3 regions of the Serinicoccus profundi genome follow, and region 1 is predicted to be linked to each of the others. Evidence: predicted binding sites of a transcription regulator. Region 1 holds the regulator's gene; each other region holds the start of a gene.
What was found. The regulator LexA, encoded in region 1, represses DNA repair genes until DNA is damaged. The targets are predictions, from matches to a motif close to TCGAACANNTGTTCGA.
Positions count from the first base shown of each region.

Region 2: a site for LexA is predicted at 2,283-2,298, ahead of FA582_RS16720 (DUF6504 family protein). Genes of this name have one in related genera too.
Region 3: a site for LexA is predicted at 2,117-2,132, ahead of recA (recombinase RecA). Genes of this name have one in related genera too.

Region 1 covers NZ_CP042862.1:1,061,299-1,065,175, forward strand. The annotation lists gene FA582_RS04940 (Sir2 family NAD-dependent protein deacetylase) at 1-828, shown strand, start outside; gene FA582_RS04945 (PRC-barrel domain-containing protein) at 873-1,205, shown strand; gene lexA (transcriptional repressor LexA) at 1,277-2,002, opposite strand; gene FA582_RS04955 (LysM peptidoglycan-binding domain-containing protein) at 2,268-2,690, shown strand; gene FA582_RS04960 (hypothetical protein) at 2,724-3,386, opposite strand; gene FA582_RS04965 (glycoside hydrolase family 65 protein) at 3,430-3,877, opposite strand, start outside.
Region 2 covers NZ_CP042862.1:1,268,727-1,272,603, reverse strand. The annotation lists gene FA582_RS05850 (DNA polymerase III subunit alpha) at 1-1,279, opposite strand, end outside; gene FA582_RS05845 (SAV_6107 family HEPN domain-containing protein) at 1,285-1,755, opposite strand; gene FA582_RS16720 (DUF6504 family protein) at 1,804-2,229, opposite strand; gene FA582_RS05835 (polyprenyl synthetase family protein) at 2,542-3,624, shown strand; gene FA582_RS05830 (Rv2175c family DNA-binding protein) at 3,647-3,877, opposite strand, start outside.
Region 3 covers NZ_CP042862.1:2,239,787-2,243,663, reverse strand. The annotation lists gene FA582_RS10380 (aspartate kinase) at 1-732, opposite strand, end outside; gene FA582_RS10375 (NYN domain-containing protein) at 913-2,028, shown strand; gene recA (recombinase RecA) at 2,383-3,405, shown strand; gene FA582_RS10365 (regulatory protein RecX) at 3,405-3,877, shown strand, end outside.

The DNA of each region.
Region 1 (3,877 bases):
CGGGCCGCAGAACGGCTGCGCGACCTCCTGTCCGGTGCCGGTGTCGTCGCGCTCACGGGTGCGGGCATGTCCACCGGCAGCGGGATCCCCGACTACCGCGGGCCCGACGGCACCCGCCGGGTCCAGCCGATGCAGCACGGCGAGTTCGTCCGCTCTGCCGAGGGGCGCCAGCGCTACTGGGCCCGGGCCTACGTGGGCTGGGGCCGGTTCGCGGCAGCGGAGCCCAACGCCGCCCACCGTGCCGTCGCCGACCTGGAGCGGCTCGGTCTGGTGCGCCACGTCATCACCCAGAACGTCGACGGCCTCCACCAGCGCGCCGGGAGTCGCCGGGTGCTGGAGCTGCACGGGACCCTCACCGCGGTCACCTGCCTGGACTGCGGCGAGGAGACCTCGCGGGAGCGGGTGCAGGAGTGGCTCACCGACGCCAACCCCGGATTCCTCGACCGGATCGACGCGCCCTCCCAGGTGCGACCGGACGGCGATGTGGCGCTCCCGGAGGCTCTGGTCACCTCGTTCCGGACCCCGCGCTGCCTCGTCTGCGGGCAGGACCGCCTCAAGCCCGACGTCGTCTTCTTCGGTGGGTCGGTCGCCAAGGAGGTCGTCGAGCGGGCCTTCGTCCTCGTCGAGCAGGCGCGCTGCCTGCTCGTGCTCGGCTCCTCCCTGCAGGTGATGAGCGGCTACCGGTTCGTCCGGCGCGCGGCGCGGGACGGCATACCGGTCGCCATCCTCACCCGGGGGAGCACCCGCGGTGACGCCGAGGCGACGCTGCGTCTCGACGGACTCGTCGGTGACGTGCTCCCCCGCCTGGTCCGGGACCTGGGTGGCTAGGCTGGGGGCGTCGGCCGCACGAGGCCGCGACGAGGAGGTCGCCAGTGGTCACTTACGAGCAGCTGGGTGAGATGTATGACGCGGAGGTCGTCGACCAGGACGGCCACAAGGTCGGTGGACTCGACCAGGTCTACCTGGACAACGGCACCGGCGAACCGGCGTGGGTCTCGGTGCGCACCGGATGGTTCGGCGGTCGCAAGATCTTCTGCCCCGTGTCGAACGCCGTCATCCGCGACGGACAGATCGAGGTGCCCTACCCGGTCGACATGATCAAGGACGCTCCTGACATCCCGTGCGACGGCCACCTGACCGAGGACGAGGAGGAGCAGCTCTACGACTACTACTCCATCGACGAGGGCCCTGCGCCCTCGGCATGAAAGGGGTGCGGCGCCACCCCCGACGAGGATGGAGGTGCCGGGGGCGGCGCCGCGGTCAGGGTGGGTCTGGGTCAGACCCGGCGCAGGACCGCCGTCACCTTGCCGAGGATCACGGCGTGGTCGCCGTCGATCGGCTCGTAGGCCGGGTTGTGCGGGATCAGCCACGTCTTGCCGTCGCGGTGACGGTAGGTCTTGACGGTGGCCTCGTTGTCGAGCATGGCGGCGACGATCTCGCCGTTGACGGCGGTGGGCTGGCGGCGCACGACGACCCAGTCGCCATCACAGATGGCGGCGTCGATCATCGAGTCGCCGACCACCTTGAGCAGGAAGAGCTCGCCGTCGCCGACGATCTGCCGGGGGAGGGGGAAGACGTCCTCAACCGCCTGCTCGGCGAGGATCGGGCCACCCGCCGCGATGCGCCCGACCAGCGGGACGTAGGACGGCTGGGGTCGGGCGTCGCCGATCCCGGTCTCGTCGAGGCTCTCGCTGGACACGGGAGTGGCGGAACCCTCACCCTCGCCCCGGCGGTAGCCGGCGCCGTCGCTGCCCGGGAGGACGACCTCGATGGCGCGCGGACGGTGGGGGTCGCGGCGCAGGAAGCCCTTGCGCTCCAGCGTCTTGAGCTGGTGGGCGACCGAGCTCGGTGAGGTGAGCCCGACGGCGTCCCCGATCTCGCGCAGGCTCGGTGGGTAGCCGCGGTGGTCCACCGAGTCGCGGATGACGTCGAGGACCCGCCGTTGGCGGTTGGTCAGGTCGGCGCCGCCGTCGCGGTCCGGCATCTCGTGAATCGTGGCCATGCTCTCCATCCCCTCGTGCGGGCCCCACCCAGTCCGACCATGGATGGCCACGGTGGCCATCCGACTGCATCATTGCTGGTCAGAGGGTCTGTCAGTGGTGGGTGCTTGAGTTCCTGACATGAGATCAGCGTACGCCCGCCGGGAGCCGAAGGCAAACATGTGTTCGGTCAGCGTGTCGACATCATCCGACGGGTGTGCTATCAATGAGACAGACGTGCGATCGGACACGTGTCCGCACCGCACCGCCCCGAGGAAGGTGAACACCATGAGCACCGCCATCGCGCACGACATCCTGGCCCCCGTGGTCCCCCTGACCGACCCGAGCCGCCGCGGCGGTCGTCGGCCGCACCTGCGGCTCGTCGGAGATCAGGAGCGACGCCCGAGCCGCGCCACGCGGAGGCGCTCCGCCGCCTGCCAACTGCGGCTGACGCGTCGGGGTCGGCTGGCCATCACGACGACCACCACCCTCGTCCTGGCGCTGGTGATCTGGTCCATGGTCGGCCTGCTCGGCCCCGCCGACGCCACGAGCTCGGTCACCGTCGAGCGCGGGACGACCCTGAGCGAGATCGCGAGTGAGCAGCTCCCGGAGCTCCCGCTGAGTCAGGCGATCACCGCGATTCAGCGGGCCAACAGCCTCAGCACCACCTCGGTCGCTGCCGGTCAGGAGCTCGTGATCCCGGGTCGCTGAGGCAGGTTCGACGGGGCCGTGAAGCCCCGGCGTTCAGCCTGCGGGGTTGTCGGTCCGAGGGGCGCCGTCGGCAGCGGTGCCAGGGGAGGGCAGGCCGCTCACGGCCTCCCAGACGACGGGCAACTGGTCGGTGGGGATGAAGTAGCCGGACAGGTGGGGGTCGAACATCAGCCCGGCGATGCCGGCGTCGGCGTAGGTCTGTGCGGAGTCCACGAGCTCCTGCGGCGTGAGGGCGATGGCGCGCAGGTCCTCGTCGTGGGCCACCATCTCGTTCTGGACCGCGAAGTGGCGGGCCCGCTCCGAGCTGGTGAAGGTCAGCAGCATCATCTGGCCGTCGATCTGCGCGGCAGCCGGGGACTCCGCACCGGGCTCGCCGACCGCGATGAACCACCAGTGCGGCAGGTCCATGGTGGCGCGCCAGAGCTGGGTCATGCCCTCGTGGTCCTCTGCGCCGGTCACGCCCGCCGCGAGGGTGTCGGTCTCCGTCGGCTCCGGCTGAGCGAGCTGCCCGAGGCGCGTCGTCCCACTGGTGTGGTCGCCGGAGGCGTCCTGGGTTGCGGGAGACGCAGGATCGCCGTCCGACCCGGTGCCCGGGGCCGGCGAGGTGGAGCCCTCGGCCGCCGGACGCTCACCTTCGTAGATGGACTCGGCCGGGCGGTCGTCGTCCTGGAAGGGGATGTCGGTGGGCTCGCTCATACCCTCCAGTCGACCACATGGGGCGCACGAGGGCCAATCCCGCTCACGCTGTCGGGACCGCCGGTGACTCCGGTACGGGGCCGGTGGACTCCCACTCCTCCTGGGGCCAGCTGTGCGGGACCACCCCTCCGGGGCGTCCCGGCATACCCGAGCGGCGGTCCGTCGGGGTGCTCCCGGTCGCAGCCGCCTCGGAGGTCGGTGCGCCGGCGCGGCGCGGACCGTGGTCGTGCAGCCCCACGACCACCTCCTCCTCACCCACCGTGACCTGCGCTCCGCGGAGGCCGAGGGACACCGGGTCGCCGACCTCGACGACCAGCCGCACCTGCTGCTGCTCGACCGTCACCCGCAGGCGCGATCCGTGCCAACGCATACGCCAGGTCAGGGCTGGCCACGAGGCGGGGAGGCGAGGATCGAGGGTCAGCTGACCCCCGTGGTCGCGCAGGCCCCCGAAGCCGGCGACGAGCGCGCTCCACACCCCGCCGGTCGAGGCC
Region 2 (3,877 bases), 210 kb from region 1:
TGGGGTAGCCCAGTCCGGCGATCACCCCGAGCTCCTGCTCGAGCCGGTCGCGGACCTCGCGCTCGACCGCCCTCGCGACCCCGGGGTAGCGACTGCCGACGGCCTGGGTGCACCGCTCGGTCAGGACCTGGTGGGCCTGCCCCACCCCGCGCACCCCGAGCACCTCCGGCTCGGGCAGGTGGACCGCGCCGATCCCGAGGTCGGAGCGGGCGTCCTGATGACAGTCGGCGGCCAGCTGCAGGGTGTCGCGCACGAGCTCCTCGGCCCGGGCGCCAGGCCCCCCGGCGCGCTCCAGCTGCCGGGCCAGCCCGTGCATGACAGCGGTCTGCGCGAGGTGGCCGGCGCTGCTCACCCGGTCGAGGTGCCGCTCGTCGAGCGCGACCCGGCGGCGGGCGGCGTCGAGCACGTCCACGACCCGCGCCTGCTCGGGGTGCGCGTGCCGCACCGCCGCCGTGAGCACGGCGGGGACGCCGACCTCGCGGGCCAGCGCCCACGACGCCGTGGCATGGGCCAGGCTCCCCGGCGTGCCCTCGGGCCCACCGTGGCAGACCACCTCGATCCGCACCGCCCCCGCGGGGAGCAGCCTCGCCCACCCCAGGAGGAGGTGGCGGGCCAGGTCGCGACGGCGGGCCAGCAGCGCCCGGCCGACGTCGGAGTCCGGCCCCAGCAGCAGGACGACCGGGGAGGCCCCGGCAGCGCCGGCGGCAGCCCGGGCGATGAGCTCGGGGGTGACCCGTGGCACCGAGCGTTCGCCCGCCAGGTGGGTGTGCGTGACCAGTCGGCACAACCTCGCCCACCCGGAGCCCGCCTCGGCCCCACCGCGCTGGCCCCGGGCCAGCAGCACCACCCGCGGCTGCTGGTCGTCGACGAGGGCGCCCCCCTTGACCGGGGTGCGCGGACCGCGCCGGTCCGGCCGGACGTCCAGCCCCTCTCCCCACCCGCGGCCGGGAGACATCCGGGACCGCTCGGGAGGTGTCTCCCGCAGCCCCGTCACGAACGGCGTGGAGGCCGACGCCCCGGACCGCCCGCCCGACCCTCCTGCGGGCGGCGAGCCCGCCAGCGCGAGATCCACCCCCAGCACCGGGGCGATCCCGGCCTCCGTGCAGGCACGGACGAAACGCACCGCGCCGTAGAGCCCGTCACGGTCGGTCAGCGCCAGCGCGGACTGGCCCAGCTCGGCCGCCCGCCGGACGAGGTCGACCGGGTGGGAGGCGCCATACCGCATGGACGCGCTGGAGGCGACGTGCAGGTGCACGAAGTCGTCGCCTCCAGCCGCCACCGGACTCACCCGTGCCCCAGGGGGGTCAGCTCGGAGTGCAGCGAGGTCTCGCACGGCAGGTGGAGCGCCGCGCGCACCAGGTCGAGGAAGTGCTCCGCCGCCCGCACCAGGTCATCGGCCTCGCGCGTCGTCACGGCCGCGCTGGCTCCTCCTCGCTCGAGCGCCACCCGCCGGCGGCCGGACGCGGCGAAGAACGCGGCCCACTCGGTCAGCTCGGGAGCGACCGTCGGAAGCATCTCCCAGACGCTGCGCGGCCGGCTGCGGCGGGTGGCGGTGGGCGTGGCGCGCGCCGCCAGCAAGGCCGCCCCGGCACGCAGGGCGGACAGGTGGGCCTGGGTGTAGCGCTCCGCCGCGGTCCCGCTGTGGCAGGCCTGCAGCAGCACGCCTCGCGAGCGCTCCAGCAGATCCAGCACCGCTCCTGCGGTGACTCCGGTCTCGGTGATCGTCATCCCGTCGTTCCCTTCCGTGATCCTCATCGCTGCTCCTGCGCGCGTCGGCAGCTGCCGCGCACGATGCTCCCGACCTCAGTCGGCGACCCGCTCCAACCACCACTGCTCGCCCTGGACGAGGTCGTAGACGCCGGTACCTGCGGCGCGCCCAGCACCCGCCTCGACCCGCCAGACGGTCCGCTCCAGATCTCCTCCCGCCCGGTCGGCGACATCGGGCGCGATGTCCTCGGCCGCGGCCGACCCGGGGTCGGCCTGCTCCTCGGAGCGCCACCACGGCACCCGCAGACTCCACTGCCCCAGCACCGCACGCACGAGGTGCACCCGGCCCCGCCAGAGGAAGACGGCCGGGACCTGCGGGTCGTCGTGGTCGGCGACCGTTCGACCACCAGCCCTCCCGTCACCTCCGCCGATCCCGGCCGGCAGCGCCGCCTCGACCCGGACACCGTGCTCCTGCGCCCGGCCCAGCCTGACCTCGACCGGCTCGTGGTAGCTCCTGCTCATGGATCCGCCTCCTTGGCACTGCGACCGTGCGGGCGACGGTCTTCACCTCGTGATCGAACTTGTGTTCGACATCAGCGATGGCACAAATGTACGACCGGACACCGACAGACTCAACCCCCTCCCTCCCTCTGTGGACAACTTCTGCGCGGCTCGAGCCCCTCCGGCGACCATGGTGAGCACGGCCCGGGTCGCAGGAGGGGGTGACCCGGGCCGCACGCCGCAACGGCTAGGCTCGGGTCCGGGCGACACCACCGGGACACACCGCCCTTCCGGCCACCCACCGGGGGCCGCCGAGGCACAGGAGGATCCGTGATGCAGGCCCTGGACGGCGTGGACCTGCGCCCCCGCGTACAACACGTCCTCGACGAGCACCTCGCCCAGCAGCGCGTCGTGCTCGACGAGCTCGGGCCGCCGATGGCCCCGTTGGTCGACGCGGTCGCCGACCTGCTCGCCGGCGGGAAGCGCCTGCGGGCCACCTTCCTCTACTGGGGCTGGCGCGCCCTCGGCGGCGCGGACGACCCGGCCGCCGTCCGCGCCGCGAGCGCCATGGAGATCTTCCAGGCGGCCGCCCTGCTGCACGACGACGTCATGGACCACAGCGACCTGCGGCGCGGGCAGCCCACCGCCCACCGGACCTTCGCGAGGCACCACCGGGAGCAGGGCTGGTCCGGCGACGCGGACTCCTTCGGCCACGCCGCGGCGATCCTGGCCGGCGACCTCTGCCTCAACTGGACCGACGAGGTCTTCACCAGCAGCGGGCTGACCCCCGACGCCCTCCAGCGGGCGCGCCCCGAGTTCGACCGGATGCGCACCCAGCTCATGGGAGGCCAGTTCCTCGACATGCTCGAGGGCGCACGCGGGTGGGGCGACCTCGACCTCGACCAGCGCCTGGAGCGGTGCCTCACCGTCATCCGCTACAAGAGCGCGCGCTACTCGGTCCAGCAGCCGCTGCTCATCGGCGCGGACGCGGCCGGGGTGCAGGAGCAGACCCGGGAGGGACTCCACAGCTACGGCGCCACCCTGGGCGAGGCCTTCCAGCTGCGCGACGACGTGCTCGGCGTCTTCGGCGACCCGGCGCAGACCGGCAAGCCGGCCGGCGACGACCTGCGCGAGGGCAAGCACACCGTGCTCATCGCCCAGACCCTGGCCCATGCCGACGCCGACGGCCGCGCCCTGGTCGAGCGCACACTCGGGGACCCGGATCTGTCCGAGGGGTCCGTCGACCGGGTGCGGGAGGTCATGGTCGACTCGGGCGCCCTGGGGCGCACCGAGCAGATGATCGGGACCGGCGCCGAGCAGGCCGCCCGGACGATCGAGGGCACGCCCGGGCTCACCGACGAGGGTCGGCAGGCCCTGACCGAGCTCGTCGCGGTCTGTACCGACCGCTCCACCTGAGGGAACGGCCGGCCGGACGGTCCTAGAAGGCCTGCTCCTGGGCCCGGCGCCGCACCTCGGTCTTGGCTCCGGCGTGGAGGGAGGCGATCGCGCTGCCCCCGGTCATCGAGTCGTCCGGCGCGTGCAGCCAGTCGATGATCTCCTCATCGCTCTGGCCACCGTCGGCGAGCACCGTGATGGTGCCGCGCAGCGCCGGGAGCGGACCCTCGTCGTCGATGAACCCTGCGGGCACCATCATCACCCGGTCGGGACC
Region 3 (3,877 bases), 1.2 Mb from region 1:
CCCGACCAGGATCCAGGTGCCTTCCTGGTCGGAGAAGCTGCTGCGGACGTGCAGGGGCACCTGGAAGCGGCGGGCGTACTCCACCGCGCGCAGGTGCAGGATCTTGGCGCCGTGCGCCGCCATCTCGAGGGTCTCCTCGATGGTGATGCGGGTGACCCGCTGCGCGCTGGGCACGATGCGCGGGTCGGCGGTGTAGAGCCCGTCGACGTCGGTGTAGATCTCGCAGACGTCGGCGCCGAGGGCCGCGGCCAGGGCCACGGCGGTCGTGTCGGACCCGCCCCGGCCGAGGGTCGTGATGTCGTCGTCGGTCGAGATGCCCTGGAAACCGGCCACGATCGCGACGGCGCCGTCCTCGAGGGTCCGCCGCACCCGGTCGGGCTGGACGTCGAGCAGGCGGGCCCGGCCGTGCGCGGTGTCGGTGCGCATGCCGGCCTGGGCGCCGGTGTAGCTGCGGGCCGGGACCCCCTGCTGCTCGATGGCCATCGCGAGGAGCGCCATCGAGATGCGCTCGCCGGCCGACAGCAGCATGTCCATCTCCCGCTCGGGCGGCGTGCCGGGGGAGATCTGGGCGGCGAGGTCGAGCAGGTCGTCGGTGGTATCGCCCATCGCGGAGACCACCACGGCGACACGGTCGCCCGCGCGGTGGGCGGCGACGACGCGCTGGGCGACGCGGCGCATCGCCTCCGCGTCGGCGACGGAGGATCCGCCGAACTTCATCACGAGCAGGGCCATGGGACTTCCTGTGCAGGGGGTATGACGGGGCAGCCGGACGGCGGCGTCCTGACCGAAGGTTCGAGCGGCCAGTCTAGGCCGTCGGGCGCCGTGGCCTTGACGCCGGGGAATCCCTCACCCCGCTCACCCCCACCGGGCGTCGCAGATGGTCGCCGGGCGGGCGGGGCATACCCTCGGGACATGGATGACGAGGACCGGATCGCACTGCTCATCGACTACGAGAACCTCGCACTGGGCTCGCGGGACCACCTCGGGGTCCCCTTCGACCTCCGGCCCGTGGCCGACGCGCTGGCGGAGCGGGGCAGGGTGGTGACGCGACGCGCCTACGCCGACTGGTCCTACTTCGACGAGGACCGCCGGATGCTGACGCGCAACCACGTCGAGCTGATCGAGATGACCCAGCGGATGGGCGCCTCGCGCAAGAACGCGGCGGACATCAAGATGGCCGTCGACGCGATCGAGACGGCCTACGAGCGCGACTACATCACGACCTTCGCGATCTGCACGGGGGACAGCGACTTCACCCCGCTGGTGCACAAGCTGCGCGAGCTCAACAAGCGGGTCATCGGCTTCGGAGTGCGGGACTCGACGTCGACGATGCTGCCGCCGGCCTGCGACGAGTTCCTCTACTACGACGACCTCGACGGGGTGGTGCCGGCGGACTCGCCCGACACCGAGGCACCCAAGAGCACGGGCGGCCGGGGCAAGGGGCGGGGCAAGGGTGGCTCTCGTGGAGCGGCGACCGCTGCTGCGGTGGAGCAGGTCGAGCCGGCCGCAGACGCAGACGCGGACGCCGAACCGGAGCCGGAGGAGGTCGAGGAGTCCACCACCGACCTCGCCTCGCTCGTGGCCCAGACCGTGTCGGGACTCCAGCGCAGCTCCAGTGGTGCGGTGACCGCATCGGTGCTCAAGCGCACCCTCGTGCGCAAGGACTCGACCTTCTCCGAGGCGGCCTACGGCTTCCGCGCGTTCGGCGAGCTGCTGGACCACCTCGCCGGCCGCGGCATCATCGAGCTCAGCGCGGGCCCGGCCAAGGGTGACCCGGAGGTGACGCTGCCGGAGGAGGGTGGTCGGCAGGAGGCCTTCGCGTTGCTGCGGCAGACCGTCGCCGAGCTCGACGACGGGTCGGGGGTGGCGCTGTCCGGGCTCAAGGACCAGGTCCGCGCCCGGCGGGAGGGCTTCTCGGAGAAGCCGCTCGGCTACGGCTCCTTCCTGCAGTTCTGCAAGGGCGCCGCAGCGGCGGGGCTCGTCGAGCTGACCCGTCGCGGAACGGGGTATGTCGTCACGCTCGCCTGAGCGGAGGTGCGGGTGGGGCGGCGCTGTGCCCGGGCGGTTGTCGGGTCCGCGAATCCCTGGCGCGACACGCGACACCCCCTGCGGGATGTCGTACAGGCTTTCGATTACCGTGGTCCACATGGTGCCGCCACAGGCGGAGCTGTCCACAGATCTGTGTCGGGCAGCGAGGTCTGTCGGCGGGAGCACCTAGCGTCTGACGCAGACATCGGATCGCCCACCGAGGGGGGTCCGCGGGTCGGTCGAAGGTAGGCGCGCCCGCCACGAGACGAAGGAGCACCGCACATGCCGCAGGCAAGCAAGACCACCAACTCCGCAGGGGCCGGCACAGACAGGTTGAGGGCACTCGACACGGTCATGGCCCAGATCGAGAAGCAGCACGGCAAGGGCTCGGTCATGCGCCTGGGCGACGAGGACCGTCCGCCGATCCAGGTCATCCCCACCGGTGCCATCGCGCTCGACGTCGCTCTCGGCGTCGGCGGCCTGCCGCGGGGTCGCGTCGTGGAGATCTACGGCCCGGAGAGCAGCGGTAAGACCACGGTCGCGCTGCACGCGGTCGCCAGCGCACAGAAGGCCGGCGGGATCGCCGCCTTCATCGACGCCGAGCACGCGCTCGACCCGGACTACGCCAAGAAGCTCGGGGTCGACACCGACGCGCTGCTCGTCTCCCAGCCCGACACCGGTGAGCAGGCGCTGGAGATCGCCGACATGCTCATCCGCTCCGGTGCGCTCGACATCATCGTCATCGACTCGGTGGCGGCGCTCGTGCCGCGTGCGGAGATCGAGGGCGAGATGGGCGACAGCCACGTCGGTCTGCAGGCCCGGCTCATGAGCCAGGCCCTGCGCAAGATCACCGGTGCCCTCAGCACGACCGGCACCACGGCCGTCTTCATCAACCAGCTGCGCGAGAAGATCGGCGTGATGTTCGGCTCGCCGGAGACCACGACCGGTGGCAAGGCGCTGAAGTTCTACGCCTCCGTGCGCATCGACGTGCGACGCATCGAGACCCTCAAGGACGGCACCGACGCGGTCGGCAACCGGACCCGCGCCAAGATCGTCAAGAACAAGGTGTCGCCGCCGTTCAAGCAGGCGGAGTTCGACATCCTCTACGGCCAGGGCATCTCCCGCGAGGGCGGCCTGATCGACATGGGGGTGGAGCACGGCTTCGTCCGCAAGTCCGGAGCCTGGTACACCTACGAGGGCGAGCAGATGGGGCAGGGCAAGGAGAATGCCCGCCAGTTCCTCAAGGACAACCCGGACATCTCCGACACCATCGACCGCAACATCAAGGCCAAGCTCGGCATCGGTGCGGCGCCGGTGACCGAAGACCTGCCGGACGGGGTGGACCCGGTCACCGGTGAGGTCTCGGTCGACTTCTGATGGCCGGCGCAGACAGGTTGTCTGCGGCCCGGGAGGCGCTGGCGGCCGCCGAGTCGGCGGCCAGCGCCTACGGGCTCCGGTCGGGCCCTGCGACGACAGGTGACCCTCACCCCAAGGGCGACACGGCGGGGACGCCGGGTGAGCAGGCCCACACCGACCCCCAGGCGGAAGCCCGCAAGGTCGTGCTGCGCCAGCTCGCCATGGGGCCGCGGACCCGGCGTCAGCTCGAGGACAAGCTGCGCGACAAGGGGTGCGACCCGCAGGCGTCGGCCCGGGTGCTGGACCGCATGACCGAGGTGGGGCTCGTCGACGACGAGGCCTACGCGGAGATGTATGTCCGGTCCAAGCAGGAGACCAAGGGCCTCGCCGCGGGTGCGCTGCGCCAGGAGCTGCGGCAGAAGGGGGTGTCGGACGAGCTCGTCGACGCCATCTTGCAGGACATCGACCCGCAGCAGGAGAAGGAGCAGGCACG